One region of the Chryseobacterium joostei genome, then DNA from elsewhere that is predicted to be linked to it. Evidence: riboswitches for the same ligand, from Rfam matches in the RefSeq annotation. Region 1 holds a riboswitch; the other holds the start of a gene.
What was found. Region 1 has a riboswitch for S-adenosylmethionine ahead of EG359_RS16290 (SusC/RagA family TonB-linked outer membrane protein). Riboswitches for the same ligand answer to the same signal wherever they lie in the genome.

Region 2: it holds a riboswitch for S-adenosylmethionine, as region 1 does, so the genes downstream of both, EG359_RS13560 (TonB-dependent receptor plug domain-containing protein) here and EG359_RS16290 (SusC/RagA family TonB-linked outer membrane protein) in region 1, are expected to answer to the same signal.

Annotation. Positions count from the first base shown of each region.
Region 1 is NZ_CP033926.1:3,581,686-3,584,903, reverse strand. It holds gene EG359_RS16290 (SusC/RagA family TonB-linked outer membrane protein) at 1-1,342, opposite strand, end outside; SAM riboswitch class I at 1,426-1,522, opposite strand; gene EG359_RS16285 (type II 3-dehydroquinate dehydratase) at 1,766-2,173, shown strand; gene pckA (phosphoenolpyruvate carboxykinase (ATP)) at 2,327-3,218, opposite strand, start outside.
Region 2 is NZ_CP033926.1:2,985,684-2,988,901, forward strand. It holds gene EG359_RS13560 (TonB-dependent receptor plug domain-containing protein) at 1-1,933, opposite strand, end outside; SAM riboswitch class I at 2,027-2,132, opposite strand; gene EG359_RS13565 (T9SS type A sorting domain-containing protein) at 2,304-3,218, opposite strand, start outside.

The DNA.
Region 1 (3,218 bases):
GTCCGTTATAGTTAACTAAATCAACAGAAAAGCTGGTTTTGAACTTCAATTCCGGAAAGAATGTAAACTCCATGAACCCTTTCCCCGAAAAGTTATCTTCTTTATTTTCATTTTTATCTAAAGGGAGACTTGCTGCAGCATTTTGATTCTGAAGAGCTACAGTAGGTCTGTATTTTCCGAAATCATAAATTCTGTTTCCATCAGCATCAAGTACATAAGATCCGTCTGCATTTCTTTCATAGTAAGGATAAAATGATGGAACAAATCTCGCAGCATTGATAATGTTACTAGCCTTGGAATCCGAAGAGGTTGGAGCCTGCTGAAGGCTATTTGTGTAACTTAAATTCACCCCAACATTCAACCATTTTTTCACCTCAGAATTAATCTTTAATCTGGTATTGTATCTTTTAAACCCAGACTCAATGGCCATTCCTTTATCATCAAGATACCCCAATGAAAAGAAATAGTTACTTTTTTCACTTCCACCACTAATATCCAGATCCACCTGATTTCTGGAAGCTACTCTTTGCAAAATATCCCTCCAGTCATCATTCCATAAAGGAGTTGCTCCCGGCAATAATTTCCCGTCTGTTCCTACAGGCTTTGAATAATTAACTCCATACGGGTTAATTCCCAGAGCTGAAACAATATTATCCGTTGCCATCTGCCCTGCCTGCTGTGCATTCACTTTATCGGACTGATATCCGTTTCTCATAGCTTCCCAGTATAATTGAAAATACTGGTCTGTATTCACCTGTTCGTAATCTTTTACGGCTCTTCCAGAAAATCCCTGACTAATATTAAGATTAACTTTTGATTCTCCTTTTTTACCGGATTTTGTTGTAATGATGATAATCCCGTTCGCACCTCTTGAACCATATAATGCACTTGCTGTAGCATCTTTTAAAACACTGATGGATTCTATGTCATTAGGGCTTATTGCATTTATATTTCCGTCAAAAGGAATTCCGTCAACAACAAATAAGGGATCACTGGAAGCACTTACCGAACCAATTCCTCGGATTCGAATAGTAGATAACGCTCCCGGTTGTCCTGAAGCTCCTGTAGTCTGAACTCCGGCAATCTGCCCATCCAATGCTTTTGTAATATTGGTGATAGGTCTGTTATTGATCTTATCCCCAGAAAGAGTTGCCACAGAACCGGTATAGCTGTTTCTTTTAGCTTTTCCATAGGCTACCACCACTACTTCATCAATCTCCTTTTCTTTAAGTGTATCTTTTTTCGGCTTGGAATTCTGCGCACTTACGCTGACAATTCCCAAGAAAAATGCAGCAACCGGTGGAATCCAAACTTTAGAATTAATTAAATTTTTATTAATCATAATCAATTTTATTTATCATATATTAAAATTTTACCCTTTGCAGAAAAGTCAGCAAAGGGCATCGATAAATACGATAAACCAAATGCTTATTTTTCCTTTAAAGGCTGAATGTAACACCTTACACGAAGCAGGTTGTCAAGATTTCACAGGGTCAGTTCCCTCCATCTTTCTTTATAAGCCGATCGAAATATGGTTGCAAAGCTATAAACTTTTAGTCTACAAAACAAGTAGACTTATTATTTTTTCATGATAAATTTTCAAAAATTAACATAAGATTATATTAAAAGCCATTAAAATAAGGAGTTGCAAAAATTATCAATTTTTTAAATATGACAAATATCATTAAATATAATTCAATTGGCAAAAATCAAAGACTTACAGAATTTTTAAGCTTTAATTAAAAAAACTTTTTAATTTTATAGAATGAAAGTTTTGATTATAAACGGGCCTAATTTAAATCTTCTAGGCACAAGAGAACCTGAAATCTATGGCACAGTTTCCATGGAAGCTTATTTGGAGAATTTAAAATCTGAGTTTCATTCTCACGAATTAAAATATTACCAGTCTAATATTGAAGGAGAAATCATCAATAGACTTCAGGAGGATGATTTCGATGCCGTAGTGATCAATCCCGGAGCATTTACTCATTATTCTTATGCGATAGCTGATTGTTTAAAGAACATTCGCAAACCTAAGATTGAGGTTCACATCAGTAATATTTACAAAAGAGAAGAATTCAGACAAAAATCTGTAACTGCAGCTAATACTGATGCGGTTTTGTCCGGATTTGGAATGGATGGATACAGGTTGGCTTTATTAAGTTTAAAGTAAATCAAATAAAGGATTGAAAGGATTCACAAAATGTTACTGAATATTATAACTTTATATGCATAAAATATTGTTCGCAAAATTTGTATAATCTGCCTGAAAAATCAAAAAAGCCTCATCAATGATGAGGCTTTTTTATCTATATAAACAATGCTATTAGATTGTTTGCTCCTGTAGTTGAGGTCCTGAAGGGATTAATCTTTTACCCTCTTCAGTATCACAATACTGTTCAAAGTTCTTGATATATCTTGAAGCAAGATCTTTTGCTTTTTCTTCCCAGTCAGAAGCATTTTCATAAGTTTCTCTAGGATCTAGGATACCTGCAGAAACGTTTGGAAGTTCAGTAGGAATTTCAAGATTCATAATTGGAACCTGAGTTTTAGGAGCATTATCAATAGATCCGTCAATGATTGCATCAATGATTGCTCTTGTATCTTTTAAAGAAATTCTCTTTCCTGTACCATTCCAACCTGTATTCACTAAGTAAGCCTTAGCTCCGTGCTCTTTCATCTTACCAATCAAGGTTTTAGAGTACATTGTTGGGTGTAAGGTAAGGAACGCTTCACCAAATGCAGGTGAGAAAGATGGCTGAGGTTCTGTAATTCCTCTTTCAGTTCCAGCTAATTTAGATGTATAGCCGCAAAGGAAGTGATATTGAGCCTGATCTTCATTCAAGATGGAAACTGGAGGAAGTACTCCGAATGCATCTGCTGAAAGATAAACGATCTTCTTAGCATGACCAGCCTTAGATGGTAATACAATTTTATTGATATGATAGATTGGATAAGAAACTCTTGTATTTTCAGTAATAGATCCGTCTGTATAATCTGCTACTCCATTGTTGATGACAACGTTTTCAAGAAGTGCATCTCTTTTGATTGCTCTAAAGATATCCGGTTCTTTTTCTTCTGAAAGATCAATAACTTTAGCGTAGCATCCTCCTTCGTAGTTGAATACTCCGTTATTATCCCATCCATGCTCATCGTCACCGATAAGATATCTCTTTGGATCCGCAGATAAAGTAGTTTTTCCAGTACCAGAAAGACCA
Region 2 (3,218 bases), 600 kb from region 1:
CCGTGTCTATGGCATTAGCAAAAAATCGTCCGCTTTCTACCTCATTTCCTTTCCCTACCACATTAGGATCTGATAGTCTTGGATCTGTAATATTTCCGGTAATAACAATTCTGTCTTTTACTTTAATGATATATCCATCTACTGTAATGAACAATCCTTTTGCCGGTTTTAACGTAAATCCGGCACTTCCGTTAACCGAAGTTTCCTGTTTTAAACGGTCAAAATTAAGAACCTCAGCCGCCTTACTGTCATTATTAAAAATTCCCTTGGTAACAATCTTCAAACCGGTAGTAGAAATATCTGCATAGGAATTGTTAAAATACTGCTGTTGAAGTGATGGTGCTCTAAACCCCGTTCCCACAGCAGCTCTTACAGCGTAATTTTTTACAAACTCATACCTTATTGCCAGTTTTCCGTTCAGGCTATTTCCAAAGTCTGAATAGTTTTCAAATCTTCCAGCAACATCTATATTTAGTTTTTTATCTAAATCATATGAAAAATCAGCATACACCGCCGTTGAATGCCTGTCCTTTTTCAACACATTACGTGGAGAAAAACCAATAAAGGATTGTGCCCCGCCTACTCCGCTCACTGTAGATCCGTCCACAGCAATGTTTCCGTTGACATCATATTGGGCATAAGAAGCTTCATCTCCAGCCTTAATCTGGTATTGTTCAAATCTGAATTCTCCACCAAATGCTATATTGAAATTCTTTATATTTTTGGAAACATCCAAGTTAACTGTATTTTGCAGGAAACTATGCGCTCCAGCATAAAAACGAGTGGGTGATTTTGCTCCTAAGGAAGCATTATTGGTATTACTAATGTTATAGTTGAATGTGTTGCTGCCCAATGTATTACTTAGATCAATCAACCAATTATTCACATTATATTTTGCTCCTACAGCATAGGAAATATCATAGATCTGAGAGCCTAAGACAGCCTGAAAACCATTAGGATAGATTGATGAAACTACATTCGAGGTTTCGCTTGGAAGTCTTCTGAAACCATATCCATTTCCTTCTTTGATACTAAAACCACCAAATGAATACAGTTTAAATTGTTCATTCAAAGGATATTCTGAATTGAAAAATAACTGTCCTTGCCTGATTTGCGCATCCCCAACCTGAAAATTGAAATCATCTCGTGTCAGTCCTCTTTCTTTGATGATATCATCATCATTTTTTCTTGCAATATCCGGATTATCAGCAAATTCATAAGCAAAATTATTTCCGAAAATATCAAGGTCATGGTTTTGAGTTCTTGTTGTTTTTCCTCTGTGGCTTAGCTGTAGTGAGAGATTCACAAAACCTTCATTTTTTCCAAGAGATGCACCATAGTTGACACCAGCCTGATAGGTATCTCCATCATTTCTTCCACTTAATCCATAGGTTAAGCTTGCTGAAGCTCCGGTATTTTTTTTAAGGATGATATTGATAACTCCTGCAATGGCATCTGAACCATATTGTGCCGCAGCACCATCCCTCAAAACTTCAATTTTTTCGATGGCAATGATAGGAATAGTACTTAGGTCCGTTCCCACAGAACCATTCCCAACTGTATTCTGATAGTTCACCAAAGAGGTTGTATGCCTTCTTTTCCCGTTAAGCAATACCAATACCTGATCCGGACCCATTCCCCTTAAGGTTACAGGATCAATATGTTCTGTACCATCGGAAGCAGATTGCCTTACAGAATTAAAGGACGGAATAACATAATTCAGGAGATCCTGAGCAGTCATTTGCGGTGATGATTTTTGAATTTTATCAATATTAATAACATCTACAGGAACCGGAGTATCCAGTTTTGTCCTTTTAGCACTTCGGTTTCCTACGATAATAATATCCTCAATTTGTTTTCCTTTTTCTTCCTGCTCCTGGGCTGCAGTTAAAATTGTCCCAAGCAGTAATACAGCTATACTTAGTTTTTTCATCTTTATTCTTGCCAATTAATACTATTTCTCCACAGAACATGCTGCAGATACACAAGACTTCAAGAAATGGAATTCATATAAGAATATTGACTTCACTTATCTCCCCCATCGGGTTGGAATTAGCACCTTTACACTTCTGGAATTGTGTCGGTTGCTAAGGTTTCTTTGGGCCAAATCCCTCCACCTTTCTTGATAAATCTACTGCAAAGGTAGAGTATTTTTTTAAATATCCAAAAAAAGGCACGCCTGCACCAATAAGAAAAAAGACCCATGAAAAATTTCATGAGCTTTTCAATAAAAGTAATTGTAATGAACTATTTTGTATGAACGAAAATTCTAAAGATCTATTGATTGTAATCCTGAGAAATTATTATTTCTTCATGATTTTTTTAAAGACAGACTGGCCGTTCTTTAACTTTAGCTCAATCATATATAACCCTTGCGAAAGTCCATTCATATTGATTTGATTATCTGAAAACAAAACGGGAACTCTTTGTCCAACAGCATTTACAACCTTTACTCCCTCAATTCCGGAATCCGTCTTTACCATAAGAATTCCATTGGTAGGATTGGGGTAAACATCAGGGGTTGAACGATTGATATGAGTTTCTGAAGTCCCTAATCCTGCAGTTATTTTAATACATCTTACGGATGCTCCCTGCCATCTTGGTGCGCCTGCCGCTGCATTGGTAACTGTGGCTCCTATATATAGATATTTTGCACCTGTTCCTGTAGCATTAGAACTCCAGAAATAACCTCTTTGTCCTACAAATGTAAAGCCTCCCTCAGAACCTCTAAATCCTCCCATCGGCAATTTTAGACTTCCTTCAAAAGCTTTTGTAGGATTCGTAATCCCCTCAATTGGGAGAATATTTGCCCAATCAGCCTGTGTGGGTAGTCTCCATTCTGGGCCTATTGCCCTGCAAGGATCAATACCAACGGTCTCTGATACATCTGCTAAGTTGGATCCTATCCATTTATCATCAGCTGCATTTGTTTCCCACCAAGCAGGACTACCAGTAATATAAGAATTTATACCCTGTACCCCTTTTGGATTATTAACAGCGGGGGATGATGTTGTAGATGAATTTCTCAACTGATGCCCGTCATCCCATCTTCCCCATTGAAATAAATCTCCATAGGATTCTGCATCATTGATTGCATTGGCAACCCTTGAGCTTCCAAGGTTTTGTCGAAGCCAAACTTTTCCATCTCCGCCACGTACCGTAGTATAAGTTACAGGCTGCCCCTGATATGTAAAAGTAACACAACCAATATCTCCTGT